2 linked regions of the Minwuia thermotolerans genome follow. The protein of the gene in region 1 binds, or shares a complex with, the protein of each later gene. Links are inferred from orthologs where the notes say so. Each region holds a gene or a part of one and is shown on either strand. Other genes may lie near its edges.

Region 1 (15,202 bases):
CAGCCGCTTCGCGCCCTCGTAATAGCCCGTGGGCTGCCGCCAGACGACGGCGGCGAGGGCAATGAATACCAGGCTGCTCACCACGGCGACGGCAAGGTAGAGCGCGCCGCCGACGCCCAGCACCCAGGGCAGGATCGCCACCGGCGCCAGCAGGACCGCATAGACCAGGATCTGCCGCCGCGTCGCCGGCTCCCCCGCCACGACCGGCATCATCGGCACGCCCGCGCGGGCGTAGTCGCCGCTGCGGTAGAGCGCGAGCGCCCAGAAGTGCGGCGGCGTCCACAGGAAGATGATGGCGAACAGCGCCCACGCGCCCGGCGCGGCGAGGTCGCCCGTCGCCGCGGCCCAGCCGATCACCGGCGGAAACGCGCCCGCCGCGCCGCCGATGACGATATTCTGGGGCGTCAGCCGCTTCAGCCACATGGTGTAGATGACGGCGTAGAAGAAGATGGTGAAGGCCAGCATCGCCGCGGCCGCCAGGTTGACCAGCAGGCCCATGGTGAAGACCGATGCTGCGGCCAGGAACAGGCCGAAGACCAGCGCGTCTCCGCGTCCGACGAGCCCCGCCGGCACGGGCCGGGCGGCGGTGCGGGACATGACGGCGTCGATGTCGGCGTCGAACCACATGTTGATGGCGCCGGAGGCGCCGGCGCCGACGGCGATGCAGATCACCGCGATCAGCGCCGTGACCGGATGCACCGAGCCGGGCGCGGCCAGCAGGCTGACGGCGCTGGTGAATACCACCAGCGACATCACCCGCGGCTTGAGCAGACGCATGAAGTCGACCGCCCGGGCTTCCGTGGCCCGGGCGGCTTCGTTCTTCGCAGCATATGCGGCGTCGCTCATGGCGTTGCGGTCCTCAGCCCTGCTGACGCTCGCGGACCACCGGCAGGTCCTCGTACTGGTGGAACGGCGGCGGCGACGGCAGTTTCCACTCCAGGGTGGTGGCGCCCTCGCCCCACGGATTGTCGCCAACGCGGCGCTTGGCCATGTAGGCCTCGATCACGCCGAACAGGAAGACCAGCACGCCGACGCCGGAGAGATAGGCGCCCCAGGACGATATCTCGTTCCACGGCGCGAACTCCGCAGGATAGTCGGGGATGCGCCGCGGCATGCCCTGCAGGCCCAGGAAGTGCTGCGGGAAGAACAGCAGGTTCACGCCGATGAAGGTGACCCAGAAGTGCAGCTTGCCGACGAACTCGGAGTACATGTAGCCGGTCATCTTCGGGAACCAGTAGTACCAGGCGCCGAAGATCGCGAACACCGCGCCCATGGACAGCACGTAATGGAAGTGGGCCACGACGTAGTAGGTGTCGTGCAGGTAGTTGTCGAGACCGGCATTGGCCAGCACCACGCCGGTGACGCCGCCCAGGGTGAACAGGAAGATGAACCCGATCGCCCAGATCATCGGCGTGCGGAAGCTCATCGACCCGCCCCACATGGTCGCGATCCACGAGAAGATCTTGATGCCCGTGGGCACCGCGATGACCATCGTCGCAGCCGTGAAGTAGGCGCGCGCGTCGAGGCTGAGGCCCACCGTGTACATGTGGTGGGCCCAGACGACGAAGCCGACGACACCGATGGCGACCATGGCGTAGGCCATGCCGAGATAGCCGAAGACCGGCTTCTTCGAGAAGGTCGAGACGATATGGCTGATGATGCCGAAGGCCGGCAGGATCAGGATGTAGACCTCCGGATGGCCGAAGAACCAGAACAGATGCTGGAACAGGATCGGGTCGCCGCCCATCGAGGCCTCGAAGAAGGCGGTGCCGAAATTGCGGTCCGTCAGCAGCATGGTAATGGCGCCGGCCAGCACGGGCAGCGACAGCAGCAGCAGGAACGCCGTCACCAGCACAGCCCAGGCGAAGAGCGGCATGCGGTGCAGGGTCATGCCCGGCGCGCGCATGTTGAAGATGGTGGTGATGAAGTTGATCGCGCCCAGGATCGACGACGCGCCGGCCAGGTGCAGCGACAGGATGGCGAAGTCCATGGCCATGCCCGGATGGCCGAGCGACGACGAGAGCGGCGGATAGATCACCCAGCCGGTGCCGACGCCGTCGCCGCCGGGACCGCCGGGAACGAACATCGACAGCACCAGCAGTCCGAAGGACGGCGGCAGCAGCCAGAACGAGATGTTGTTCATCCGCGGAAAGGCCATGTCCGGCGCGCCGATCATCAGCGGCACGAACCAGTTGCCGAAGCCGCCGATCAGTGCCGGCATCACCATGAAGAAGATCATGATCAGGCCGTGGCCGGTGATCAGCACGTTGTAGAAGTGATGGTCGCCGCCGAGGATGTCCGCGCCCGGGCTCTGCAGCTCCATGCGGATCAGCATGGACATCACGCCGCCGATGATGCCCGCGATGACCGCGAAGATCAGGTACAGCGTGCCGATGTCCTTGTGGTTGGTCGAATAGACGAAGCGCTTCCAGCCCTTCGGGTTGCCGTGGGCGTCGACCGATTTGCCGAGATAGCTCATGTCTGGCTCACTTTCCTGACGAGAGGTTTCAGCGACGGCCGGACTGCGCGACCTTCAGGTCGCCGCCGTCCAGGCCCGCGGATTGCTGCTGCGCCCAGGCTTCGAACTCGTCCTTGCTGACGACCTCGACCATGATCGGCATGAAGCCGTGCAGCATGCCGCACAGCTCCGAGCACTGGCCGAAATAGGTGCCTTCCTTTTCGAAGTAGATGGGCAGCTCGTTCAGATGGCCGGGCCAGCCGTCGACCTTGCCGCCCGCGGCGGGCATGGCCCAGCTGTGGCCCACGTCGGCGGCAGTGACCTGGACCTTGATGTTGGTCCGGGCCGGCAGCACGACGACATTGTCGGTCTTCAGCAGGCGCAGCGCGGGGTCGTAGCCCTCCTCGCCCTCGTTGATCATGTTGGCCACGAAGGAGAAGCCGCCGTGGTCGGGATACTCGTACTCCCAGTACCACTGGTAGCCGGTCGCCTTCAGCGTCATCTCCGCGTCCTCGACCTCGTGGGTGTTGATCAGCAGCTTGAAGGACGGCACGGCGATGACCAGCAGGATCAGGATCGGGACGATGGTCCAGACGACCTCGACCAGCGTGTTGTGGGACGTCCGCGACGGCGTCGGGTTGGAGCGCTCGTTGTAGCGCACCATGACCCAGATCAGCAGACCCAGCACGAGCAGGGTGATCAGCGTGATGATGACCAGCAGGAGGTTATGGAAATCGACCATTTCCTCCATCAGGGGAGAGGCCGCCCCCTGCATGTTGAGTCCCCAGGGTTCCCCCTGGCCCAGCCGCCCCTCCTGGCCGAAGCCCGCCGTCGTCATCGACAAGAACGCCGCGATCGCGAGAAAGATCCGCATCATTTCCGTTCCGATCCTCGATACCTGTAACCCGTCCGCGGCGCCCCGGCCGCAGACCCCCCTTATAGCTGCGCCGGAACCTACCCTCCAAGCGAGCCGCGCCACAGGGGCGATAATGTCGCAATTGAAGCTGTACTATCCGGTTCCGGGCGCCGCCGGACCGTCGAGCGCCGAGCGGCCGGCGGCGACATGACCCGCCGCTTCCGCGCGCCCGCGCAGTTCCTTCGCCCACTTCCGGCTCTTGGCCGCCATGACCTCCGGCGGCACGCCGAGCTGGACCATGGCCGCGGCGCCGTTCGCCGTCTCCCGGTAGCTCTCGATCAGGCCGTCCTCGCCGAAGATGAAGATCGAGGTGCCTTCCAGCAGCACGTGATTGCCCGCGAAGGCCGGCATGGTGGAGATGAAGCTGAACAGATAGCGGGCATAGCCGGTGCGCCCGTCGCAGACCGGATCGATCATCTGCCAGCTGAAATCCTTCGCATCGCCCCAGAAATGGTTCGACAGCATGTGGGCGATTCGCTCGCGGCCCTCGAAGGGTCCGTAGATATAGTCGTGATAGACGCCGTCTTCGGCGAACAGGGCCGCCAGCCCCGCGCCGTCATTGGACTCCACCGCGTCGGTGAAGCGCTTCAGCACCTTGTCGAAATCCACCATCTGGCATCTCCCCCGGTCTTTCGGCCCATGCTACAGCAGGGTGACGCTGCGCCGCGACCGGAACATTTCCGAGTCGCATTTCCGGAACAGGCGCGAACGAAAGGGGACAGGCCGGTGAAGGCGGAACGAATCGGGGGGCGCCGATTCGTTCCCGCGCCGGCGAGCGAGGCCGGGGAGGGCCCGAAACGATGATATTCCGCGATCCGGTCCACATGACCGAAGAACTCGGCATGCTGCGCGACACCGTACGCCGCTTCGTCGCTGAGGAAGTGACGGGCAAGGGCGACGCCTGGGAGAAGGAGGGGCGCACGCCGAAGTCGGTGCTGAAGAAGCTGGGCGATCTCGGTCTGCTGGGCGTGCGCTATCCGGCCGAATACGGCGGCTCCGAACTCGACACCCTGGCCACCGTGGCGCTGCACGAGGAACTCGGCCGCTCCACCTATGGCGGCTTTCACGCCATGGTCTCGGTCCACACCGACATGGCCTCGCCGCATCTGGCCCGCTACGGCACCGACGAACAGAAGCAGAAGTACATGCCCGCCATCGTCGCCGGCGACATCCTGACCGCGGTCGCGGTGACCGAGCCCGGCGCGGGTTCCGACGTCGCCGGCATATCGACCAAGGCCGTGCGCGACGGCAATGGCTGGCGGCTCAACGGGCGCAAGATCTTCATCACCAACGGCGCCACCGCCGACGTGCTGTTCGTCGCGGCCAAGACCGACAGCTCGGTCAAGGGCAGCCGCGGCATCTCCATCTTCATCGTCGAGCGCGACACGCCGGGCTTCGAGACCGCGCGCACGCTCGACAAGACCGGCTGGCGCTCCTCGGACACCGCGGAACTGGTCTTCGAGGACGCACGCCTGCCCGCCGACGCCCTTCTGGGGCAGGAGAACCGGGGCTTCTACGCCATCATGGACAATTTCCAGAACGAGCGTCTGACCCTCGGCGCGGCCTCGGTGGGCATGGCCATGGCCGGGATCGAGCAGACGCTCGACTGGGTCAAGCAGCGCCGCGCCTTCGGCAACCCGCTGTGGGATCTCGGCGCGGTGCGCCAGCGCATGGCGAAGGCCGCCGCCGAAGTCGAGGCAGCACGGCAGCTGACCTGGCACGCGGCCTGGCTGGACGCGCAGGGCCTCGACTGCACGCGCGAGGTCTCTATGGTGAAGGCGCTGACCGGCGACATGGTCAACCACGTGCTCTACGAGTGCACGCAGTTCTTCGGCGGCATGGGCTTCATGACCGAGAACCCGGTCGAGCGCATGTACCGGGATGCGCGGGTGATGTCGATCGGCGGCGGCGCTTCCGAGGTGATGCTGGAGGAGGTGGCGAAGCGGCTCTGATCAGCGCTCGCCGCCCAGTCCCAGCACGTCGACCATGCCATAGAGGCCGGGCGGGCGCCCTTCGGTCCACATCGCGGCCCGCACCGCGCCGGCGGCGAAGATGGCGCGATCGGTCGCGGTGTGGCTGAGCGTCACCCGTTCGTTGTCGGTGGCGAAGATGATCGAATGCTCGCCCACGACATTGCCGCCGCGCAGCGCCGCATAGCCGATCTGACCCTTCTTCCGCGCGCCCGTATGGCCGTAGCGCCCGCCCACGGCGACCTTGTCGTGGTCCTGTCCCCGGCCCTCGGCGGCGGCCCGGCCCAGCATCAGCGCGGTGCCGGAGGGCGCGTCGATCTTCCAGCGATGGTGCATCTCCACCACCTCCACGTCCCAGTCGAGGCCGAGGGCGGCGGCGACCTGCTTTGCGGTCTGCATCAGCAGGTTGACGCCGAGCGACATGTTGCCCGCCTGGACCACGGCGACCTTCTCCGCCGCGCGTTCGATCCCGGCCTGCTGGTCCTTCGACAGCCCTGTGGTGCCGATCACCATCGCGCAGCCGGTCTCGGCGGCGGCCTTCGCGTTGGCGACCGTCGCCTCGGGCACGGTGAAGTCGATGACCACGTCGGCGGCGCCGAAAACCGCGGCCGGGTCGTCGGAGACGGTGACGCCGACCGGCTCCAGCCCGGCCAGCCGCCCGAGGTCCTCGCCGACCGCGGCGGCGCCCTTCGCCTCCAGCCCGCCGGCGATTTCCGCGCCCTCGGTTTCGCTCACCTGCTTCAGCAGCATCCGTCCCATGCGCCCGGCGGCGCCCGCAATTGCGATCCTCATGCTTCCCTCCGGCTTCCGCCCTGACGTGAAAGGCCATAAACTCACGGCCATGCATTTGAAATCAAGCTGGATGGACGCGGCCGCCACCGGCCGCCTGCGCGAGCACGCGGCCCGCAACCTGGCGGGCTTCGAGCGGACGCCGCCGAACCGGGAGCCGGCCAAGCGCGCCGCAGTCGCCTGCCTCATCACCCATGACGATGACGGCATTCCCTGTTTCGTCATCACCCGGCGCTCCTCGAAGCTTTCCAGCCACAAGGGGCAATGGGCCCTGCCCGGCGGCCGGATCGACCCCGGCGAGAGCGTGATCGAGGCGGCGCTGCGCGAGGTGCGGGAGGAAATCGGCCTGCACATTCCCGATGCGGACGTGCTGGGCCGGCTCGACGACTACGTCACCCGCTCGGGCTACTGCATCGCCCCGGTCGTGGCCTGGGCGGGGGAGCGCCCGGCCTTCACGCTCAACCCGGCGGAGGTGCAGGAGCTGCACATGCTGCCGCTGGCGGACCTGGACCGGGAGGACTCGCCGCAGTTCGTGGAGATTCCCGAAAGCGACCGGCCGGTGATCCGCCTGCCGCTGATGGACAACCTGATCCACGCGCCGACGGCGGCCGTGCTCTACCAGTTCCGGGAGGCGGCGCTGCACGGGCGCCCCACCCGCGTCGCCCATTACGAACAGCCGGTCTTCGCCTGGAAATAGGAGGGCGGCGGACGGATGCCAGGCTCCCGGCGGGCCTTGCGCGCCCACTCCTCCGCTCTTGAACGCAGCCCGGTTCCGACACTAGATGATGTACGTACATTCTGGCGCTGCGCGCCGCGTTCCCCCGACCTCCACGAAATCAGGATCTTCATGCCCGACACCGCCCGCACCGCCGACGACGCCCTCGAACTGCTGGACGACCTGCTGAAACGGGCGCTGGCCCACGGGGCCGACGCCGCCGACGCGGTGATGATCCAGAGCGATTCGGTCGGCGCCTCCTGGCGCATGGGCAAGCCCGAAGACCTGGAGCGCTCCGAAAGCCGCGATGTCGGCCTGCGCGTGATCCGGGGGAAGAAGCAGGCGACCGTCGCCTCGACCGACCTGAAGCCGTCCATGCTGGAGGAACTGGCCGAGCGCGCCAACGCCATGGCCAGCGTCAGCCCCGACGACCAGTGGTGCGGGCTGGCCGACAGCGCGCTCTACGCCCGGGAGGTGCCGGACCTGGACCTGGACGACCATCCCGACCCCGATCCGGAAAGGCTGATCCAGCGCGCCCGCGCGGCGGAGGAGGCGGCGCTGGCCGTCGACGGCGTCAAGCAGTCGGAGGGCGGCAGCGCCGGCATGGCCCGCACGCGCATGGCGCTCGCCATCCGCGGCGGCGACCGGCCCTTCGCCGCCAGCTACACCACCTCCAGCCATTCGGTGTCATGCTCGGTCATCGCCGAGGATGCGCAGGGCCACATGGAGCGCGACTACGATTTCTCCTCGGCGCGCCATTTCGCGGACCTGGCGAGCCCCGAAGAGGTCGGCCGGCAGGCGGCGCTGAACACGGTGCGCCGGGTCGGCTCCCGCAAGATGGGCTCCAACAGGCTGCCCGTGGTCTTCGACCCGCGTGTCGCCAACGGCCTGCTGGGCCACTTCGCCGCCGCCATCAACGGCACGGCGATCGCGCGCGGCACGTCGTTCCTGAAGAACCGCATGGGCGAACGGGTCTTCGCCGAGGGCATCCGCGTGGTCGACGACCCGCTGCGCCCGCGGGGCCTGCGCTCCCGCCCGGTGGACGGGGAAGGCGTCGCCGTCCGCCGCACCGACCTGATCGAGGACGGGATACTGAAGACCTGGATGCTGGACAGCGCCACGGCGCGCCAGCTCGGCCTGCAGACCACCGGCCATGCCGGCCGCGGGGCGGGAAGCTCGCCCTCGCCCGGGCCCAGCAATCTCTACCTGGAGCCGGGCGAGGTCTCGCCCGAGGAACTGATCGCCGACATCACCGAAGGCTTCTACGTCACCGAGCTGATCGGCTTCGGCGTCAACGGGGTCACCGGCGACTACAGCCGGGGCGCCGCCGGGTTCTGGATCGAGAACGGCCGGATCGGCTTCCCGGTCTCGGAAATGACGGTCGCCGGCAATCTGAAGGACATGTTCCTGAAGCTCCGGCCCGCCAGCGACCTGGTCTTCCGCTATGGCGCCAACGCGCCCACCGTCCGCATCGACGGCATGACCGTGGCCGGGAACTGACGCGCGTGAGCAACCGGGAGCTACGGGCCGATCACAGCCTGCTGATGTCGACGGTCCGCCAGGCCGGCGCGCTGGCGCTCGAATTCTTCGATACCGATCTCAAGACCTGGGACAAGGGCGGCGACAACCCGGTCACCGAGGCCGACATCGCCGTCGACGACCTGCTGCGCACGAAACTGACCGCGGCCCGGCCCGACTATGGCTGGCTCTCCGAGGAGACCGCCGACGATCTCGGCCGGCTGGAGAAGCGCCGGGTCTGGATCGCCGATCCGATCGACGGCACCCGCGCCTTCATGCGCCGCGTGCCCGAGTTCACCGTCTGCGTCGCCCTGGTCGAGGACGGCCTGCCCATCCTCGGCGCCGTCTACAATCCGGCCAAGGACGAGTTCTTCGAGGCCGCCCTGGGCGGCGGGGCGCGCCTCAACGGCCGCCGCATCCGCCCCTCCGAACAGCACGACGCCGGCGAGGCGCACTTCCTCACCGCCCGGCGCAACATGACCTATTTCGACTGGCCGAAACACGGCGACGACATGAAGTGCACCTGGATGAACTCCATCGCCTACCGCATGGCGCTGGTGGCCTGCGGGCGCTTCGACGCGGCGATCTCCATGGCCGGCAAGCACGACTGGGACATCGCCGCCGCCGACCTGATCCTCACCGAGGCCGGCGCGCGCTGCACCACCACGAAGGACCTGACGTTCCGCTACAATCAGGAACGTCCGCGCCATCCCAACGTCATCGCCTCGGGGCCGAACCTCCACGACGAGCTGCTGCGCGTCCTGGGATAGGCTGCAACCACCCTCTCCCGACCCGCTGACGCGGGCCACCCTCCCCCTTCGGGAAGGGGGAGGACAGGGAGGGGGATGCGCCGGCGCCTGATTGAATCGCCACTGGAGGTTCGGTGTCATGCCCGCCTTCCTGCGGGCATCCGGTCAATCCATCGACTTGCGGCGAAGCCGCTCCGGCCCCCCGCACAGGGGCGGGCGCGAAAAGCCGGGTGGGCGGCGATTCCGTCAGAAAGCCGCGCTGTCTGGATCGGGCGCCGCACGGGCGCGCCCGGTGGCCGCGGCGTTCAGCCCTGCGGCTGCTTCACGTAGCGCAGATAGGGCTTCACCGTCTTCCAGCCGTCGGGGAACTTGTCCTTCGCCGCCTCGTCGGAGACCGCGGGGACGATGATGCAGTCCTCGCCGGACTTCCAGTCCACCGGGGTCGCGACCTGGTGTTTCGCGGTGAGCTGCATGGAATCGATGACCCGCAGGATCTCAGCGAAGTTCCGCCCCGTCGCCATGGGATAGGTCAGGACCAGCTTCACCTTCTTGTCGGGGCCGATGACGTAGACGGAGCGGATGGTCTGGTTGTCGGCGGCCGTACGGTCCTTCGCCGGCCCCGAGGCTTCCGGATGGATCATGTCGTAGAGCTTGGCGACCTTCATGTCCTCGTCGCCCAGCATCGGGAAGTTGGGCGCCGTGCCCTGGGTCTCCGCGATGTCCTTCGACCAGGCCTTGTGGTCGTCGACCGAATCCACGCTGAGGCCGATCAGCTTGACGTTGCGCTTGTCGAATTCCGGCTTCAGCCGCGCCGCCGCGCCGAGCTCGGTGGTGCAGACGGGCGTGAAGTCCTTCGGATGGGAGAACAGCACCGCCCAGCTGTCGCCGATCCAGTCGTGAAAGCTGATCTCGCCCTCGGTCGAGTTCTGCTTGAAGTCGGGGGCTTCCTCGCCAATGCGCAGGCCCATCGCGTTCCTCCACGTTCGTGATGTGTGAATTCGGAAGTTTAACACATAGAGCGCTGTCTTCCTGTGACAATACGGAAGGCGACCGGAATCTGCGGCGTGGTTTACGCGGGCTTAAGAATAGGCGGGTAGCTATGCTGGGTTCGCGCCAGACAGGGGAGCTCCCAGCTGCGATGACCAGCCAGAACGACCGCCCTGCGCCGGCGCCGGCCGAGAGCGCGTCCCGCTCCGCGGCCGAGGAGGCGCAGCGGTTCCGGGACTTCGCGGAGGCGGCGTCGAACTGGTTCTGGGAAATGGATTCCGGACTTCGCTTCTGCTGGTTCTCCGACAGTTTCGAACGGATCTCGGGCGTGCCGCAATCGCACCTGCTGGGCCGCTCGCGGCGCGACATGCTGGCGCTCGCCGATCCGGTCACCGACGAGATCACCAGCCTGCAGGACTGGTGGGACCACATCGCGGTGCTGGAAGCGCACCGGCCATTCCGCAATTTCATCCATCCGCGCATCCATCCGGACGGCCACAAGGTCTACCTGTCGATCAGCGGCAAGCCGATCTTCGACGCGGCGGGACGCTTCGCCGGCTATCGCGGCACCGGCGCCGACATCACCGACCGCATCGAGATCGAGCGCCGGCTGCGCGAGGCGAAGGAGATGGCGGAGGTCGCCGACCGCGCCAAGTCGCGCTTCCTGGCGACGATGAGCCACGAGCTGCGCACGCCGCTCAACGCCATCATCGGTTTTGCCGAGATCATGGACGGGCAGCGCTTCGGCCCGATGGGCGAGCCGCGCTATCAGGGCTATGCGCGCGACATCCTGTCGTCGGGCCGGCACCTGCTGGCGATCATCAATGACATCCTGGATCTCGCCCGTCTGGACGCCGCGCAGATGGAGCTGGACGACGCCTGGATGCCGGTGGAAGAGGTGATGGACGACGCCGGCCGCCACATTGCGCCGGTCGCGGCCGCCGCGGGGATCAGGCTGCGTCTGGTGGCTCCGGAAGCCGCCGCCGAAGTTCTGGCGGACCAGCGGCGCATGCGCCAGGTGCTGCTGAACCTGCTGTCGAACGCGGTCAAGTTCTCGCCGCGCGGCGGCGTCGTCACCCTGGCCTGGCGTCCGGACGGGCCGCGCGGGCCGGCCCTGGTGGTGACCGATCCGGGGCCCGGCATGACGGAAGACGAGATCCGTCAGGCGGTGGAGCCCTTCAGCCAGATCGCCCATCACCGCACCCGCCATCACGAGGGCACGGGGCTGGGCCTTTCGCTGGCGCGGCGGCTGTGCGAACTGCACGGCGCGCGCCTGGAGCTGGAGAGCGCGCCCGGCGAGGGCCTCACCGCGAGCATCGTGCTGCCCGGGAACCGGGTGCGGCGCGGCAACGCCTGAGCGGCGCCCCGGCCGGTTTCAGTTCAGCGCGGCGCCATGCGGATGGCGCCGTCCAGGCGGATGGTCTCGCCGTTCAGCATCTGGTTCTCGATGATGGTGCGGGCCATGTGGGCGTATTCCGACGGATCGCCGAGGCGCTTCGGGAACGGCACGGAGGCGGCCAGCGCGTCCTTGACGTTGTCCGGCAGGCTGGCCAGCAGCGGCGTCATGAACAGGCCCGGCGCGATGGTGCAAACGCGGATGCCGTCATTCATCAGGTCGCGCGCGATCGGCAGGGTCATCCCGACAATGCCGCCCTTCGAGGCCGAATAGGCCGCCTGGCCGATCTGGCCGTCGAAGGCCGCGACCGATGCGGTGTTGACGATGACGCCGCGGTCGCCGTTCTCGTCCGGCTCGCCGGCCGCCATCTCGGTGGCGGCCAGTCGGATGCAGTTGAAGGTGCCGATCAGGTTGACGTCGATGACCTTCCTGAAGGCGTCGAGCGGATGCGGCGTCCCCTTCGAGGTGGTCTTGGTCGCCGTGCCGATGCCGGCGCAGTTGATCAGCACCCGGCAGGGCCCGTGGGCATCGCTGGCGGTCTTGAACGCGGCCTCGGCGGAAGCCTCGTCGGCGACGTTGCACTTCGCGAACACGCCGCCGATCTCGCCGGCGATCTTGTTGCCCAGATCCTCGTTGAGATCGAAGATCGTCACCTTCGCGCCGGCGGAAGCCAGCTCGCGCGCCGTGGCGCCGCCAAGACCGGAAGCGCCGCCCGTGACGACGACCGCTGCACCCTTCAGTTTCATTGTCTCTCCCCCCGCGCCAGGACGGCGCCGCTGTCTGGAATGGTCGCCGTCATTAATCACAAGTCGCCGGGGCGCGCAAACCCCGCCGTGCGAGTGTCCCGGCCGCATCCGGGCCGAGTTCCCTTGCGGAATGCTCCGCCGCCGCGTAAAAGCGCGCGGTCGTAACGCAATCTCAACGCTCGGGCCGGTAGAACCGGCATTGGGGGGATCGGCGCCATCGGGCGCGGGCGAAGCCACCGGACATCGCGACCGGATGGCCTGGGCAGCATTGGAATCGAACCATGCCACTGGCATCGTGGAAGAGAAGCTCGGTTCGCTCGCTCTCCATCTGGTTCGTCGCGCTGAGCACCATCACCCTGGCTGTCGCGGTCACGCTGTCCTTCCTGCTGATCCACCTTCAGGATCGCAATTCCCGCTCCGTCTCGGAAAGCCTCGTGCGCGGCGACATCGACCGCCGGATGAGGGAGCTGAACCAGCTTCTGCTCGATTACGGCTACTGGGACCAGGCGGTCGCCAACATCGTCCACGACTTCGACCCGGAATGGATCGACAGCGAGTTCGGCGAGTATCTCCACCGCCAGGGCGGCATCGATGTCGTCCAGGTGGTGGACGGCCAGGACCGCACCGTGCTGCGCGTGACCGCCGGCGTGCGTCAGGATCCGGCCGCGGCGGCGGCCCCCGGACCGGACCGGATGGCGCTCGCGCGGGCGGCGCGGGCGAGCGCGGACGACGCCGAGCCCGAACCGGCCGCCGGCTTCACCTTCGAGGACGGCGCACTGTCGATGACGGCGGCGCTCAGGATGACAAGTTACGACGCCGAGAACGACTACAGCACCGACCACGTTCTGCTGTTCTCGCGCCTCGTGGACGAGGAGATGCTGGCGAGCCTGGAGGCCGCCAACCTGGTCCGGAACATGCGCATTTCCCGGCAACCGGCGGAAGGCGCCGAGACCTCCATCCCTCTCGCCCACTACGGCGCCGGCGCCGACCCCCATCTGATCTGGCGACCGGCCCTGCCCGGCCGGCGCATGATTCCGGCCGCAATCATCGGCCTGACGGTCTTCGCCTGCGTGCTGGCGGTCATCGGATTCGTCTTCGCCCGGCAGCTCGGCGCCCATGCGCGCCAGCTGACCGAGGCCCGCGCCGCCGCCGAAGCGGCCAACCGCATGAAGTCCGATTTCCTCGCCGGCATGAGTCACGAGCTGCGCACGCCGCTCAACGCCGTCATCGGCTTCTCCGACATCATCAGGAACCAGTATCTCGGGCCGGTCGGCAATCCGCGCTATCTGGAATATGCAGGCGACATCCGCGAATCGGGGGCGCATCTGCTCTCGCTGGTCGACGATCTGCTGGACCTCTCCAGGATCGAGGCCGGCAAACTGGAACTCCGCTCGGAACCGCTCGACCTGGAGGACCTGACCCGTCAGGCCATCCGCTTGGTCGGCCATCTGGCCGAAGAGAAGGACATCGAGCTGAGCTGGTCCGCCGACGACGACGCGAAGACGGGACAGGGCGACGCCAAGGCGGTGCGCCAGATCCTGGTGAACCTTCTCAACAATGCCCTGAAGTTCACGCCCGAGGGCGGCCGCGTGCGTTGCGCCATCACCCGCACCGGCCCCGCGGCGATCGAGATCGCCATCAGCGACAACGGCATCGGCATCGGCGAGACCGACATCCCGCGTGTCCTGGAGCCGTTCGTGCAGGTCGACGCCGTCGCCGACGGCAAGCTGCGCGGCACGGGGCTGGGGCTGCCGCTGGCGCAAAGGCTGGCCGTATTGATGGGCGGCACGCTGCGGCTGGAGAGCGAACTGGGCGCCGGCACGACGGTGCGGGTCGGCCTGCCCGCCGCCGAGGCCGGCTCCGGCGAACGCGGCCAGACAGCCGCCCACAGCGCCTGAACGCAGCCGCCGCCGTCAGCCGCCGCGGGCGGCCTGGGGCGGTCCCTCCCGCACCGTCTCCGGCGACGAGCCGCCGGCCGGCCCGTCGAAGGTCGCGGTCGTCGGGCGCGAGCCCGGTTTCAGACGGGCCTCGCGGCGGGCGATGTAGATGGTCGACGCCACGATGATCAGCGCGCCGGCGACGGTCCACAGATCCGGGATCTCGCCGAACACCAGGAAGCCGGCGACCCCGGCGTAGATCAGGCGGCTGTAGTCGAACGGCGTCACCGCGGTCGCCTCGCCGGCCGAGTAGCCCCGGATCAGCATGGACTGGCCGATGGTGCCGCAGACTGCCAACGCCACCAGCATCAGGAAGACCTCCAGGCTGGGCATGCGCCAGTAGACCAGCGCCGGGGCCAGCGTGACCACGCTCAGGATCAGGCTGGACCAGAACACCATGGTGTTCGGCGAATCCGTGCGCGAGAGGATCTTGATGAAGATCGTGATCACCGCGACCAGCGCCGCCGCGCCCAGGGCGATGAAGGCCACGGGATCGGTCTCTCCGCCGGGCCGGAGCATGACGATGACGCCGCCGAAGCCAACGATGGTGGCGACGGTGCGCCGGAGCCGGATCGTCTCCCCCAGGAACAGCACCGCCAGCGGGATCAGGAACAGCGGCTTGGTGAAGCTGAGTGCAGTGACGTCGGCCAGCGGCAGGTGCGCGACCGAGTAGAACATGGCGAGCAGCACCACGCCGCCGATCAGCCCGCGCACCAGGTGCATGCCCGGGCGGGTGGTGCGGACGCCGGACAGGCCGGTGCGGAGTGCGAAGGGCACGATCACCAGCAGGCCGAAGAAGGCGCGGAAGAAGGCGACCTGGAACGGGTGCAGTTCCTCACTGGCCAGCTTGATGAACACGCCCATGGCCGACAGGAACACGCCGGCCATCAGCAGCCAGAGCGCGCCGCGGACATTGTCGGGCAGCGAATTGAACTTGTCGGTCACGCGGACTCGCGGTGAAAGGGTAACGGTCGCTGACCCTTAAACCATGAAGCGGTTGAGGACACGTGAAGAAGCCGCA
Region 2 (15,221 bases), on another replicon or contig:
GTAGGAGATGCGCTTGCCGCCTTCCAGATAGTGCCGGATATCGGGATGGGTCTTGTAGCGCTGGAACTCGTCATAGGGCGACAGATACGGGTTGGTGTAGTCCAGCCCGATGACGAAGCCGATCGCCACCTGGTTGTCCTCCAGGTGGTACATGAACGACCCGCCATAGGTTCCGCGGTCCAGCGGCCAGCCGGTGGTGTGGACGACCAGGCCCTCCTGGTGCTTCTCCGGGTCGATCTCCCAGAGTTCCTTGATGCCGATGCCGTAGGTCTGCTGCTCGCAGCTTTCCTGCAGGCTGAACTTGTTCATCAGCTGCCGGGTCAGCGACCCGCGGCAACCCTCGGCGAAGAAGGTGTACTTCGCATGCAGTTCGATGCCGGGGGTGTAGCTTTCCTTCTTCTCGCCGCTGCGGCCGATGCCCATGTCGCCCGTGGCCACGCCCTTCACCGAGCCGTCCTCGTGATAGAGCACTTCGGCGGCCGCGAAGCCCGGGTAGATCTCGACGCCCATCGCCTCGGCCTGCTCGCCCAGCCAGCGGCAGACATTGCCCAGGCTGACAATGTAGTTGCCGTGGTTCTGCATCGGCGGCGGCAGCAGCTTGACCGGCACGCTGATGCTGCTCGGTTCGGTCAGCAGCAGGAACTTCTCGGCGCTGACGGGCACGTTCAGCGGTGCGCCCCGCTCCTGCCAGTCCGGAAACAGCTCGCCGATGCCCTTCGGATCCACCACGGCGCCGGAAAGGATGTGTGCGCCGATCTCGGAACCCTTCTCGAGCACGCAGACCGCGATCTCGTTGCCGGCTTCCTCGGCCATCTGCTTCAGCCGGATGGCCGCCGCAAGCCCCGAAGGTCCGCCGCCGACAACGACGACGTCATATTCCATTGAATCGCGTTCCATCCCCAACTCCCTGGCAGAGCCGCCGATGGCGCTGTACCGGCGGCCTTCATCACAGTAATGACAGTTCCCACAATTTCAAACGCACGGCAATGGCGGGCGGATCAGCCCTCCGGCGGTGCCATCCGACGCCGAAACGCCTTAGAATGGGGCCTATGGACGACCGGGAAGCCCGATTCAAGTCTGACCTCGCGGTGCTGCAGTTCTACGTCGACGCCGGCGTGGACGTGGCGATCGAGGCCGAGCCTCACGACCGCCTGGCCCCCCCGCCGCCCGTGCCGGCGCCGCAGGTCGAGGACGTCCGGCCGGCCCGTGTGGTCACCGCCGGGACGCCGCGGCAGACCCCGGCATCGGAGATCGACAGCGACCGCCGGGCGGTGGCAAGCGCGCAGCGGATCGCACCGGCCTGCGAGACCCTGGAAGACCTCAGGGCCGCGCTTGAGCAGTTCGAGGGACTGGCCATCCGCCAGACCGCGACGCAACTCGTGTTCGCCGACGGCAATCCGGAAGCCGAGATCATGATCATCGGCGAGGCCCCGGGACGCGAGGAGGACCGGCACGGCAAGCCTTTCATCGGCGAGGCGGGACGGCTGCTGGACCGGATGCTGGGCGCGATCGGACTGGACCGGGATTCGGTCTACATCACCAACACGATTCTGTGGCGCCCGCCCGGCAACCGAAAGCCGAACCCGGCCGAGATCCAGGCCATGCTGCCGTTCCTGAAGCGCCATATCGAACTGGTCCGCCCGAAAGTCATGGTGCTGGCTGGGGGCACTGCGCTGTCGGCCCTCTATGACGTGGAGGCGCGGATCACCCGCGAACGCGGCAAGTGGCGGGTCTACGAAGCCAGTTTCGGCCCGGCGCCTGTCCTGCCGATCTTCCATCCCGCCTATCTGCTGCGCAATCCGGCGGCCAAGAAGGAAAGCTGGTCCGACCTGCTGGCCCTGCAGGCGAAATGCGCCGAACTGGGGATCACCGGCCAGACGTGACGGGTCCTGTCTTCGACGGCCCGGAAACGGCGCGTCATGTTTTCCTGTGGCCAGTGTCCGGCCGGACTTGGTAACAATACTGCAACATTACGCCCGTTCAGGGAGAGGTGCGGCCATCAGGTTTCCGGGTCGATGAGATACAGTTCCGGCACGCTCACCGTATTGCTGGAAAGATTCGGGGATGCCGACGCGTTCATTCTCTCCCGATGGGGAGTCCGGATGGCGGTCGCAGGGGGACTGCTGCTCTGGATCGCCGCCATCGCCATCCTGGACAGGCTGTTCGGCCTCGACGATACGGAACAGGGCGCGGTCGAGAACCTGCAGCTTGTCGCGTTGAGCGCGGCCGGCGCGCTCTGGCTGCTTGCGGCGGCCCGTCCCCGCCCCGAGTTCGCGGAAACATTCCGCGCCTTCGCCCTCGGCGTCGCGGCGGCATGCATTGCCGGGCTGGGGCGTGAGATCACCTGGGGCGAGATCTGGGACTGGCCCGCCGACGCGGTGCTGGCGGCCCATCTGGTCAGCTGGCCTGCCGCCGCCGCCCTGGTCCTGGCCGCCTTCTATCGCTGGCTGTTCCGGGAACCCTCGAGACTGGAAGGGCTACGCAAGGCGTTTGCCTCAATGGAGTTCGAGTTCCTGATCATCGGCGTAGGCTGCTTCCTGGCCGCGGACCTGCTCTTCGAGAAGGGGGTGCTTCAGCTCCATCAGGACAAGGTGCTCGAGGAGGCGATCGAACTGTTCGCCTATGCGCTCTGGTTGGCCGGCGCCCTCCATGCCGCGCTCCGCCGGCGGAGACGCGGCCGGCGCGGCACCACCGCGGCGCGTTAGCAGGTTGGCGCGGGGTCTCTTGAGCCGGCGGCGCGGACGGTGCACCATCCCGGACCGGCATCCTGAGGAGGAATGAAGATGACCGATCGCTACGCCGAGTTCAGCACCTTCGAGGTCGACTATCCGGCCGAGCGCGTGCTGCGGCTCACCATCAACAACCCGAAGTCCATGAACTCGCTGGACCAGACGGGCCACAACCACCTGACCTATGTCTGGAACGAGGTCGACAAGGACCCGGATATCTCGGCGGTGATCCTGACCGGCAAGGGCAAGGCGTTCTCGGCGGGCGGCGACTTCAAGATGATCGACGCGATGGTGAAGGACTATCACGCCCGCGTCCGCTCCTGGAAGGAAGCCAAGGACCTCGTCTACAACATCATCAACTGCGGCAAGCCCATCGTCTCCGCGATCAACGGCGTCGCCGTCGGCGCGGGACTGGTGTCGGCGCTGCTTGCCGACATCTCCATCGCGGCGAAGAACGCCAGGATCGTCGACGGCCACACGCGCCTCGGCGTGGCCGCGGGCGACCACGCGGTGATCAACTGGCCCCTGCTCTGCGGCATGGCCAAGGCCAAGTACCACCTGATGCTGTGCGAGCCGATGACCGGCGAGGAGGCCGAGCGCATGGGTCTCGTCTCCCTGGCCGTGGAGCCGGAGGAACTGGAGGCCAAGGCGCTGGAAGTGGCGACGCGGCTGGCCAACGGCGCGCCCTCGGCGCTGCGCTTCACCAAGTACGCGCTGAACAACTGGTACCGGATGGCCGGCCCCTCCTTCGACGCCTCGGTGGCGCTGGAGATGCTGGGCTTCACCTCGCCCGAGGTCGTCGAGGGACTGAATTCGCACCTGGAGAAGCGCCAGCCGGTCTTCGATCCCAAGAGCGACGCCTGAGAAAGGAGAGCACGCGATGGACAGGAATGCATTCGAGGCGGGCCTCGCCCGCGACGGCTTCGACAATGCCGGGGTCAGGGAAATGCCGCCCGGCTGTCACAACGACGCGCATGCCCACGACTTCGAGGTGCGGGCGCTGGTGCTGGAAGGGCATATCACGGTCGCCTGTGCCGACGAGACCCGCGAGTGCGGGCCAGGCGACGTGCTGACCATGGCCGCCGACCGCGAGCACACGGAAGACGTGGGCGCCGACGGCCTGAAATTCATCGTCGGCCGCAAGTACGGCTGACGGATCATGAAAGGCGCGTTCGAGGATATCGAGGTCGGCGAGGCCCGGGAGACGGCGAGACGGACGGTGACGAAGGCGGAGATCCTCGCCTTCGCCGAGGAGTTCGATCCCCAGATCTTCCACCTGGACGAGGAGGCCGCGAAACAGACCGTCTTCCGCGGTCTCTGCGCCAGCGGCTGGCACACGGCCTCGCTGATGATGCGGCTGCAGATGGACGCCTGGAAGTCGGACTACTCCTTGGGCTCGCCGGGGTTCGACGACCTGCGCTGGCTGAAGCCGCTCCGGCCCGGCGACACGATCCACGTCCGCGCCACCTGCATCGACAAGACGCCGTCGCGCTCGAAGCCCGACCGGGGCTCCGCCCGCTGGAAGACCGAGGTGGTCAACCAGAAGGGCGAAGTGGTGCTCGACGCCGAACTGATCGGCATCTACCGCAAGCGCGGCGCCGACTGACACGACCGTTTCGCCGGCGACGGCCAGCCGTTATCATCGCCGGAATCCGGATCGACGCGGGAGGACGACATGGGCCAGTGGATCAAGCTGAAGGCCTCGGACGGCCACGAATTCGACGCCTGGCGGGCCGCGCCCGCCGGCACGCCGAAAGGCGCGGTCGTGGTGATCCAGGAGATCTTCGGCGTCAACGCGCACATCCGGGACGTGGCCGAGGGCTATGCCGCGGAAGGCTACCTGGCCATCGCGCCGGCAATTTACGACCGGATCGAGCCCGGCCTGGAATGCGGTTACACGCCCGAGGAAATCGCCAAGGCCCGCGAATGGCGCGCCGCCTGCGACCTGGACAAGGTGCTGCTGGACATCGAGGCAGCGGTGGACGAGGCGTCGAAGGCGGGCAAGGTGGGCATGGTCGGCTATTGCTGGGGCGGCTCGCTGGTCTACATCTCCTGCTGCCGCATGGGCGACAAGGTGGCGGCCGGCTCGGGCTATTACGGCGGCCAGATCATGCCGCACATCACCGAGGAGGTGAAAGCGCCGCTGATCCTGCACTTCGGCGAGAACGACAAGTCGATCCCGCTGCAGGACGTGCGCAACATCGCCGAGTCCCATCCGGAAGTCGGCGTGCACCTCTACAAGGACACCGGCCACGGCTTCAACTGCGACCACCGGGCCGACTATCACGCCGAGAACGCCCGGGTCGCCAGGGAACTGACGCTGAAGCATTTCGCCGAGCACGTCGACGCCTGACGGCCCCCGCGCCTCGCGTCCATTGCGTGTCGGCGGCGACAGACATCCGATACTGACGTGTGCACGATTCGGTAACCACGGAGCGGGATGATGCTGTTCGCGGGTCGGGGAACGGCGCGGCGAGGCGCGGATTGTCTGAGCACATACATGCCAGGGAGATGGCGGCGAACCAGGTGATCTTCCGCGAGGGAGAAGCCGGCGACGACGCCTACATCCTGGAGAGCGGACGGATCGAGATATCCATGGGCGAGGGCGATGCGCAACGCGTGATCGCCGTGCTGGAGCCGGGCGAGATTTTCGGCGAAATGGCCCTGATCGCCAACGCCCCGCGCTCGGCCACCGCCACCACGATCGAGCCCTGCACGCTGCTGGTGCTGCGCCGCAACCGCCTGATGAAGCCGATCGAGACCGCCGACCCGATCATGCGGCTGACCATCCAGATGATGGTGGAGCGGCTCAACGACGCCTCCCGCTGGAAGGCCGGCCAGCCGCTGATCAGCCAGGGCAGCGAGGCCCAGCGCCGGGCCTTCGCCGAGGTGCGCGAACTGGCGCTGCGGCGCGTGCGCACCGAACGCGAGCTGCGCCGCGCCATCGAGAAGGACGAGCTGGCGCTCCACTACCAGCCGATCGTCGGTATCGCCGACGGCAGTCTGGCCGGCTACGAGGCGCTGATGCGCTGGAACCACCCCGAGCAGGGTTTCGTGCCCCCCGCCCGTTTCATCCCCCTGGCCGAGGAAAGCGGCATGGTGGTGCAGATGGGGCGCTGGGCGCTGGAGCGCGGCCTGCAGGAACATGCCGCGATCGCCGCGGTCTACCGCACCGTCCATCCCGGCCAGCCGCCGCCCTTCATCAGCATCAACGTCTCCGCCGCCCAGTTGCACGATCTTTCGGAAATCGACCGCTTCGCGGGCATCATCGAGGCCGCGGGCGTCGAGCCGGATCAGATCAAGCTGGAGATCACAGAGAGCCTGATGGCCGACGATCCCGAGCATGCCGCGGAGGCCCTCGGGCGACTCAAGGATCTGGGCGTCACGCTGGCCATCGACGATTTCGGCACCGGATACTCCAGCCTAAGCTATCTCCATCGCTTCCCGCTGGACACGCTGAAGATCGACCGCTCCTTCGTCAGCCGCATGGACCACGACATGGCCAGCCGCCTGCTGGTGCGCGCGATCGTCGACCTCGCCGCCGATCTCGGCCTGCAGACCGTGGCCGAGGGCGTCGAGACCGAGGCGGAATACGCCGAGCTTGCCGAACTTGGCTGCGACTTCGGCCAGGGCTATCTCATGGCACGGCCCTGCTCGGCGTCGGACCTGCGCGGTATGCTCGCGCAATCGGGACCGGACTGGCGCGGCTGGAACGCGGCTCAGGCCGCCCCCGCATAGGCGGCCAGTCCGGCGGCGAGATGATCGATCAGCGCGCGCACGGCCGGGCTGTTGCGCAGCCGCTCGTGGGTCGCCAGCCAGATCTCCAGCTCCAGGTCCAGCACGCCGGGCAGCACCGGCTCGAGCTCGGAGTCGCGGGCGGCCAGCGGCGCCTGGCAGCCGCCGATACCGTAGCCTGCACGCAGCATGGCGAGCTGGGCGGTCTCGGAATCGGTGCGGAAGGCGAAGGTCTCGGCGGAGACCGGCACGCCCTTCGCGGCCATCAGCTGCAGGATGCGCGGATTGCGGTCATAGCCGATCAACCGGTGCCCGGCGATGTCGCCGATGCCGGCCGGCAGCCCGTGGCGGGCGATGTAGCTTCGATGCGCGTAGAGACCCAGCCGGACCGTCGCCGCACGCCGCGCGACCACGGCGAGCTGTTCGGGCCGGACGGTCCGGACGGCGACATCCGCCTCCCGCGTCAGCAGGTTAAGCGGCTCGTTGGTCGAGACCAGCTCGATCTCGATGCCGGGATGATCCTCGGCGAAGGCGGTGAGCATGGGCGGCAGGACGGCCTCCGCCATCACCGCCGGGGCCGTCAGCCGTACCGGTCCGGCGATCGCGCTCTCCGAACCGCCCGCCGAGCGCTTCAGCGCCGAGGCGGCGGCAGCCATCGCCTCGGCATGCGGCGCCAGGCGGAGCGCCAGCGGCGTCGGTCTCATGCCGGAGCGGGACCGCGTGAACAGCGCCCCGCCCAGTTCCGCTTCCAACGCGTCGATGTGGCGGCCGACGCTGGGCTGCGAAAGCCCCAGCGCCCGCGCCGCCCCGGAGAGCCCGCCTTCCTTCAGGACCGCGAGAAAGCTCTGCAGGTGATTCCAGTCGAATTCCGCTTTCATACGAAAATGAATAGATAACTCACGAATTCAGTCAATTTCCATTCGTCACAGTCATGCGCATCTTCCCGTCAGGCCTTCGGGAACACGAAAGGAGCGAGCCATGACAAGAACCATCCTGATCATCGGAGCCACCGGCGGCGCGGGCCGCGCCGTGGCCGACGCCGCCCTGGCACGCGGGCATGATGTCCGGGCGCTGCAGCGCCGGCCCGAGGCTGCCGAACTCGACCGCCGCATCGAGATCCGCCGGGGCGACGCGATGAACGCCGCCGATGTGGCCGAGGCAGCACGCGGCGCCGACTTCATCTTCCACGGCGCCAATCCGCCGGGCTACCGGCACTGGGACAGGCTGGTGGAGCCCATGGCCATGAACGCCGCCATGGCGGCGAAGGCCGCCGGCGCGCGGCTGCTGCTGCCGGGCAATGTCTACAATTTCGGCCCCGACCAGTTCCCGCTCATCCACGAGGACGCCCCCCAGAACCCCATCTCGGCCAAGGGCGCGGTGCGCAAGGCGATGGAGCAGGCTGTGAAGGCCAGCGGCGCGCGCGTGACCATCCTGCACGCGGGCGACTATTTCGGCGTGCAGGCGCCGGCGTCCTGGTTCTCCAACGTGATGGCGAAGCCCGGGCGCACGCCCCGGCGCATCTACTGGCCCGGCGACCGGGCGAGCGGTCACGCCTTCGCGTACCTCCCGGACTATGCGGAGGCGTTCATGCGCCTGATCGAACAGGAGGACCGCATGGAAGATGTGGAGGACCTGAATTTCGCCGGTCATTACCTCGACCCGGGCATTCGCCTGGCCGAAATTGCGGCCCACGCCGCCGGCCTCGAGTCGCGGAAGATCAAGGCCTTCCCCTGGTGGGCGGTGCGCCTGGCCGCGCCATTCGTGCCGCTGTGCCGGGAACTGCTGGAAATGCGCTATCTATGGTTCACCGACGTGCGGCTGGACAATACCCGCCTGGAGGCCCTGATCGGGCCGGAGCCGCGCACCGCGATCGACGCGGCGGTCGAGGAAACCATGGGCCGGATGGGCTGCCTTCCGCACGGCGGCACTTGGAGCGCGGCCGAGCCATCCCTATTCTCCGGGTAACGTCTTTCCCGCCTCAGGAGTTTTCCCGCATGTCCGACCTTTCGCAGACCGACGAGCTGTTCTTCGCCCGCGCCGGGCTCGACCGCGCGAAGACCGAACGGCAGGTATCGGAGGCGTTGCAGGGGATGGACGACGGCGAGCTGTATCTGGAGTACAGCCAGTCGGAGATGCTGGCCTTCGATGACGGTCGCCTGCGCAACGCCAGCTTCGACACCGCCCAGGGCTTCGGGTTGCGTTCAGTCGCCGAGGAGGCTCAGGGGTATGCCCATGCCTCGGACCTGTCGGAGGAGGCTATCGGGCGCGCCATCGGCACGGTGCAGGCCGTGCGCCGCGGCCATTCCGGCTCCATGGCCGACGGCCCTGCCGGCACCAACCGCCTGCTCTACGGCGACGAGAACCCCATCGGCTCGCCCAGCTTCGCGGAGAAGGTGAAGCTGCTGCAGGAGATCGACGCCTATGCCCGCGCGAAGGACCAGCGCGTGCAGCAGGTCACCTGTTCCCTTGCCGGCTCCTGGAAGGCGGTGCAGATCATCCGCGCCGATGGCCAGCGCGCCGCCGACATCCGTCCGCTGGTGCGCCTCAACGTCTCCGTCGTCGTCGGCGACGGCGATCGTCAGGAAACAGGTTCCGCGGGCACCGGCGGCCGGACCGGCTTCGAAGCCTATCTGGACCCGGCCCGCTGGCAGGCGGAAGTCGACGAGGCGCTGCGCCAGGCGCTGGTGAATCTGGAAAGCGTCGCCGCCCCGGCCGGCGAGCAGACCGTGGTGCTCGGCCCCGGCTGGCCCGGCATCCTGCTGCACGAGGCCATCGGCCACGGTCTGGAGGGCGACTTCAACCGCAAGAAGAGTTCGGTCTTTTCCGGCCTGATGGGCCAGCGCGTCGCCGCGCCGGGCGTGACGGTGGTCGACGACGGCACCATCGAGGACCGCCGCGGCTCGCTCACCATCGACGACGAAGGCACGCCGTCCAGCCGCACGGTGCTGATCGAGGACGGCATCCTGACCGGCTACATGCAGGACCGCATGAACGCCCGGCTGATGGGCATGAAACCCACCGGCAACGGCCGGCGCGAGAGCTTCGCCCACATGCCCATGCCGCGCATGACCAACACGGTGATGCTGAACGGCGACCGCGATCCGGAGGAAATCCTGCGCAGCGTGAAGAAGGGCGTCTACGCCACCAGCTTCGGCGGCGGCCAGGTCGACATCGTCTCCGGCAAGTTCGTCTTCACCTGCACGGAGGCCTACGAGATCGAAGACGGCCGCATCGGCCGGCCGATCAAGGGCGCGACGCTGATCGGCTCGGGCGAGGAAGTGCTGAAGAAGGTCGCCATGATCGGCAACGACATGGCACTCGATCCCGGCATCGGCACCTGCGGCAAGGCCGGCCAGGGCGTGCCGGTCGGCGTCGGCCAGCCGACCCTGCGCATCGACGGCCTGACGGTCGGCGGCACGGGCTGAACCGGGGCGGCGGCGCCTCTCAGGCGGCTGCTTTCTCGGCCACGCCCGGATCCTTGGTGGCGGTGAAGCGGATCTGCGGCCAGTCCTTCTGGCCCCTGTCCAGGTGCCAGGCGTTGCGCGCCAGGTAGACCGGGTCGCCCTCGTGATCGTCGGCGATGGCGGTGTTGTTGGCGTCGCAGAACTTCTTCAGCTCGGCATGGCTGTCGGCGGAAACCCAGCGCGCGGTATACAGCTCGGCCGGCTCGAAGCGGACCGGGACGTTGTATTCCGAGCTGATCCGCTCCTGCAGCACGTCGAACTGCAGCGCGCCCAGCACCCCGACCACCCAGTCGGCGCCGAAGCGCGGCTTGAAGACGCGCGCCACGCCCTCCTCCGCCAGCTGCTGCAACGCCGCGCCCAGATGCTTGGCGCGCATGGGGTCGGTGGCCCGGACCCGCTGCAGCAGTTCCGGCGCGAAGCTCGGCACGCCTCGGAAACGCAGGTCCTCGCCCTCGGTCAGCGTGTCGCCGATGGAAAGCTGGCCGTGGTTCGGAATGCCGATGATATCGCCCGGCCAGGCTTCCTCGGTGGTGGCGCGGTCGCCGGCCAGGAACATCACCGGGTTGGAGACGGCGAGCGACTTGCCCGTGCGCACGTGCTTCAGCCGCTGGCCGCGTTTGAAATGGCCCGAGACCATGCGCACGAAGGCGACGCGGTCGCGGTGCTTGGGGTCCATGTTCGCCTGAATCTTGAAGACGAAGCCGGAGACCTTGTCCTCCTCGGGCTGGACCATGCGGACGTCCGATTGCAGCGGGCGCGGCGGCGGCGCGAAGGCGCCCAGCGCGTCCAGCAGGTCCTGCACGCCGAAGGCGTTCAGCGCGCTGCCGAAGAAGACCGGTGTCATGGTGCCGTCGCGATAGGCCTGGCGGTCGAAGGCCGGGCAGAGACCGCGCGCCATCTCTGCGGTCTCGCGCAGTTCCGCCGCCGGAGCCTCGCCCAGCAGCCGGTCGAGCTGCGCGTCCTCCAGGCCCTTCACCTCGGCGATGCGGTCGCCCTGCTTGTCCTTGGTGCGCTCCATAAGCACCAGCCGGTCGCCCATCAGGTCGTAACAGCCCTGGAAATCGCGGCCCATGCCGATCGGCCAGTTGGCCGGCGTGACGTCGAGGGCAAGATCCTGCTCGATCTCGTCCATCAGCTCGAAGGGATCGCGCGCCTCCCGGTCCATCTTGTTGATGAACGTGATGATGGGCACGTCGCGCAGGCGGCAGACCTCGAACAGCTTGCGCGTCTGGGGCTCGATGCCGCGCGCGGCGTCGATCACCATCACCGCCGAGTCGACGGCCGTCAGTACGCGGTAGGTGTCCTCGGAAAAGTCCTCGTGGCCCGGCGTGTCCAGCAGGTTGAAGGCGTGGCCGCCATAGTCGAAGGTCATCACCGAGGCGGAGACCGAGATGCCGCGCTCACGCTCCATCTTCATCCAGTCGGAGCGGGTGCGCCGCTGCTCGCCGCGCGCGCGGACGGCGCCCGCGGCCTGGATCGCGCCGCCGAACAGCAGCAGCTTCTCGGTCAGCGTCGTCTTGCCCGCGTCCGGGTGGGAAATGATGGCGAAGGTCCGCCGCCGGGCGGTCTCGGTCTGGATGGTGGTCATGGCGGGGGACATAGTGGATTTCGGCCCGCGCGGGAAGTGCGGCGATACTTTACCGCCGCGCCCTACGCCCTTCGCACCGCTGCCGTCAGCAGCCCCGCGCCGATCAGGAAGCCGCCGCCGATGCGGTTGACCAGGCGCATGGTCGCGGGCCGTCGGAAGCGGGAGCGGAGCGTCCCCGCCGCCATGGCCCAGAGTGCGACATTGACCCCGGCGAGGATGACGAAAGTCGCCTCCAGCACGACGAACTGCATGAGCACCGGCGCGGCCGGGTCGACGAACTGCGGCACGAAGGCAACGAAGAAGACGATGCCCTTCGGGTTGAGCGCCGTGACGACGAAGCTCTGCAGGAAGACCGACCGCATGCTGGCCGGAGCGATGCTCTGTTCAAGCACCGCCGGATCGGGCTTCGACCGCCACAGCTTCACGCCGAGCCAGATCAGATAGGCGGCGCCCGCGAGCTTCAATACGGTGAACAGGGTCGCCGAGGCCGCCAGCACCGCGCCCGCCCCGGCCAGCGAGACCGTCATCGCGGTGAAATCGCCCAGCATGGTGCCCGGCACGGTGCCGAGCGCGGTCCGCCGGCCGCCGTTCAACGCGTGCGAGACCGCCAGCATGACCGTCGGTCCCGGCACGGCGAGCAACGCCGCGCTGGCGAGGACGAAGGCGATCCAGAGTTCGAGGGGCATGGGCGGGGCTCCGTTGATGCGGTCATCCGACTGAATGCAGATGCCGGCGCGGGCCGCAAGCCTATTGATCCACCTCGATCTCGAGCGCGAGCAGGATCGCGCTCCAGCTCTTGCCGTGGCCGTCAAGGTTCAGCGAGCCGTTGACGCCGCCGTCCAGCGCGCCTTCGAGAACGAAGTTCAGGCCGTGCAGGTGAGGCAGTTCGTAACGCGTGACGCGTCCCTTCACCTGAGCGCCGAAATGGGCCTTCACCGCCTCGGCGGTGACCTGGCCGCGGACCAGTCCCCAGTCGGCGGGGTCGAACACCCAGAGCGAGATGTTGGAGGTGTCGCCCTTGTCGCCCGCGCGGGCGTGAGCGATCTCGCGCAGTTCGATCCGGCGGGTCATCGGGTCCGCACCGGGATGGCAAATGACACGGCGTCCTGGGGCTCGACCCCAGGACCCAGTCTTTGTGTTCGCTGGACCCTTGGATCAAGTCCAGGGGCGCCGGGAAAGAATTGCGGGACGCTCACCCGAACACCTCCACGCGCGTGGGCACGTCGGAGCGCGGCAGGAAGGCGTCGTGGGTGACGACCGACGGCGTGACCCGCCCGCGGAAGCCGCCGCCGCCCGCCGGGCCGCAGCAGAGCAGCGATTCAACCTCCCAGAGCAGCATTTCCGCCCGTTCGCGCTCGCGGAAGCGGCCGGCAACGCGGAGACGCACATCGGTCCCCTCGGGCGCGACGCCATGGTCGTGATGCCGGTGCAGTGACTGCACCCCGATCAGGTCGAGGCGCAGTTCCTCGGTGAAGCCGTGCACGCGGCGGAGCCGTTCCTCCGCCACCTCGCCGGCCAGCCGGGCCCGGCCGGCGGCGCCGCGGCCGGCATAGGAGACCTCACCCTCGGCCAGGAAGCCGCCGTCGAAGGCGACGGTGACCTTCAGCGTCTCCGGCCGGGCGGTTCCGTCCGCGCCGGAGAGCGCCACAACGTCGCCGCCCCGGTCATCGAGATGCACGCCCGAGAAGTCGGCGGTCACGTCCGGCGTCAGGTAGCGCCCCGGGTCATGGACCTCGTAGAGAAGCTGTTCCCTGACGGTCGCCGCCGTGACCATGCCGCCCGCGTCCGGCAGCTTGGTCAGTTCGAACGTGCCGTCGGCGGCGACCTCGGCCAGCGGGTAGCCGACCCGGGCGAGGCCGGGCACCTCCTTGTGGCCGGGATCGGCGAAATAGCCGCCCGTGACCTGGGCGCCGCATTCCAGCAGGTGCCCGACCAGGGTGCCTGCGCCCAACAGCGGCCAGTCGTCCGCCGCCCAGCCGAAGCTGTGGCGCAGCACCGAGAGGAACAGCGCCGGATCGGCGATGCGCCCACCGATCACCAGCGAGACGCCGGCTTCCAGCGCCGGCAGCAGGGCGTCGGAACCGAGATAGGCGTTGGCGCCGAACAGTTCCCGGTCAACGTCGGCGACGCTCAGCCGGCCGCCGTCCAGCGGCGTCTCCGGCCCGATCAGCGCGGTGACATCATCGCCCAGCACCGCGGCGGTGCGGCCGCCGTCGACGCCAAGCGCCATGGCGACCTCGGCCGCGCGGCGCGGATTGGCGACGCCCATGTTGGTGACGATGGTGCAGCCGCCAGCGATGCAGAGCGGCCAGACGGCCTTCAGCCGGGCTTCGAGCTGCGGGTTGAAACCCTTCGCCGGATCCAGCCTGCGGTCGCGATGGCCGAAGGCCAGCGTCCGCTCGCCCACGCATTCGAAGACCAGCGCATCGAGCCGGCCGTCACGGGCGAGATCGACGGCGCCGTCCAGCCGGTCGGCGGAGAACCCCGCGCCGCAGCCGATCCGGACGGCGCCCCCGGTCACTTCGCGAAGTCGTCGCGCGCGGCCCGCGCCGCCGAGAGCCCCCCGGCGAGCCAGCTCTGGTCGGCATCGGCATAGCTTGCGGTCTTGTTCAGCGCATTGGCGGTGTTGTTGACCGCCTCCTTGACCATGCGCACGGCGACGGCCGGCATGGAGGCGGCGCGCTCGGCCAGTTCGATCGCCTTGTCCTTCGCCTTGCCGTCCTCGGCGACCTCGTCGACCAGGCCCCAGTCGAGCGCCTGATCCGACTGCATCCGCTCGCAGAGGATGATGATGCGCTTGGCCCGGGCCGGCCCCACCAGGCGCGTCAGCCGCGGCTGCGCGTTCCACTGCAGGTTCAGGCCGATCTTGATCTCGGGCACGTAGAAGTAGCAGGACTTGCCCATCACCCGCCAATCCATCGCCAGCGGCAGGGCGAGGCCGGCGCCGACGGCGAGGCCTTCCATCGCCGCGACCGTGATCTGCGGCATAGTCTCCCAGGCGTCGCACATCTTGCCGCCGAGGAAGAAGCGGTCGCGGATCTGCACGTCCGTCATCCCCTCGGTCTGCCACATCTCCGTGTCCGTCAGGTCTGCGCCGGACGAGAAGTACTTGTCGTTGCCGGCGAGCACGACCGCCTGCGTCTCCTGATCGTCATGGAAGCTCTTCGCCACCTCGGTCATTTCCCGGATCAGCGGCGGGTTGAAGGCGTTGAGCTTCTCGCCCCGGTCCATGGTGACGACCGCGACCGGTCCCCGTTTCTCGATCTCGCAGAATTTCCAGCCCATCATTTCCTCCCCAGGTGAATGGCTACGCGCCCTGTCTAACCTTCCACCCAGGCGATGCGAAGGATATTCGTCGCCCCCGGCGTCCCGAAGGGCACGCCCGCCGTGATCACCAGGCGCTGGCCGGATTCGGCCAGTTTCTCCCGCTTCGCGATGCGGCAGGCGCGGTCGACCATGTCGGCGAAATCGCGCGCGTCCTCCGTCAGGACCGGCCTGACGCCCCAGGCCAGCGCCAGCCGCCGGGAGGTCTCCAGCCTGGGCGTCAGGCAGAGGATCGGCTTGGCCGGGCGTTCCCGGGCAGCGCGGAACGAGGTCGAGCCGGATGTGGTGTAGGTGACGATGGCCGCGGCATTGACGGTCTCCGCGACCTGGCGGGCGGCGGCGGTGATGGCGTCGGCGGCGGTCGCCTCCGGCACTGCGCGG

Evidence for each region.
Region 2: the proteins of CWC60_RS12235 (region 1) and tldD are in contact, whole or in part, in a solved structure (PDB 5NJ9), measured with the Escherichia coli proteins. The link is inferred for Minwuia thermotolerans from one-to-one orthologs.

What each region holds. Positions count from the first base shown.
Region 1 is NZ_PIGG01000037.1:73,177-88,378, reverse strand. The notes cover bases 6,248-9,164. They hold CWC60_RS12235 (TldD/PmbA family protein), read left to right. Parts: upstream 6,248-6,980; coding sequence 6,981-8,348; downstream 8,349-9,164. Other genes in these bases: CWC60_RS12230 (3'(2'),5'-bisphosphate nucleotidase CysQ), read left to right, coding at 8,354-9,136; CWC60_RS24280 (NUDIX hydrolase), read left to right, coding at 6,248-6,830. Outside these bases: CWC60_RS12270 (heme o synthase), read right to left, coding at 1-846; ctaD (cytochrome c oxidase subunit I), read right to left, coding at 860-2,479; coxB (cytochrome c oxidase subunit II), read right to left, coding at 2,508-3,332; CWC60_RS23645 (nuclear transport factor 2 family protein), read right to left, coding at 3,468-3,986; CWC60_RS12250 (acyl-CoA dehydrogenase family protein), read left to right, coding at 4,175-5,326; dapB (4-hydroxy-tetrahydrodipicolinate reductase), read right to left, coding at 5,327-6,136; more of CWC60_RS24280, read left to right, coding at 6,186-6,247; CWC60_RS12225 (peroxiredoxin), read right to left, coding at 9,421-10,083; CWC60_RS12220 (sensor histidine kinase), read left to right, coding at 10,254-11,459; CWC60_RS12215 (3-hydroxyacyl-CoA dehydrogenase), read right to left, coding at 11,483-12,244; CWC60_RS12210 (sensor histidine kinase), read left to right, coding at 12,526-14,142; CWC60_RS12205 (DMT family transporter), read right to left, coding at 14,158-15,126.
Region 2 is NZ_PIGG01000064.1:120,958-136,178, reverse strand. Bases 7,738-10,673 are described here. They hold tldD (metalloprotease TldD), read left to right. Parts: upstream 7,738-8,458; coding sequence 8,459-9,889; downstream 9,890-10,673. Other genes in these bases: CWC60_RS17725 (peptide chain release factor 3), read right to left, coding at 9,909-10,673; CWC60_RS17735 (NAD(P)H-binding protein), read left to right, coding at 7,738-8,429. Also shown: CWC60_RS17780 (electron transfer flavoprotein-ubiquinone oxidoreductase), read right to left, coding at 1-897; CWC60_RS17775 (uracil-DNA glycosylase), read left to right, coding at 1,050-1,883; CWC60_RS17770 (hypothetical protein), read left to right, coding at 2,103-2,705; CWC60_RS17765 (enoyl-CoA hydratase/isomerase family protein), read left to right, coding at 2,784-3,593; CWC60_RS17760 (cupin domain-containing protein), read left to right, coding at 3,610-3,882; CWC60_RS17755 (MaoC family dehydratase), read left to right, coding at 3,889-4,335; CWC60_RS17750 (dienelactone hydrolase family protein), read left to right, coding at 4,405-5,082; CWC60_RS17745 (EAL domain-containing protein), read left to right, coding at 5,214-6,467; CWC60_RS17740 (LysR family transcriptional regulator), read right to left, coding at 6,449-7,342; more of CWC60_RS17735, read left to right, coding at 7,443-7,737; more of CWC60_RS17725, read right to left, coding at 10,674-11,516; CWC60_RS17720 (LysE family translocator), read right to left, coding at 11,579-12,202; CWC60_RS17715 (AtuA-related protein), read right to left, coding at 12,264-12,587; CWC60_RS17710 (acyclic terpene utilization AtuA family protein), read right to left, coding at 12,709-14,037; CWC60_RS17705 (enoyl-CoA hydratase/isomerase family protein), read right to left, coding at 14,034-14,801; pyk (pyruvate kinase), read right to left, coding at 14,837-15,221. UniProt on the Escherichia coli protein: Metalloprotease involved in CcdA degradation. Suppresses the inhibitory activity of the carbon storage regulator (CsrA).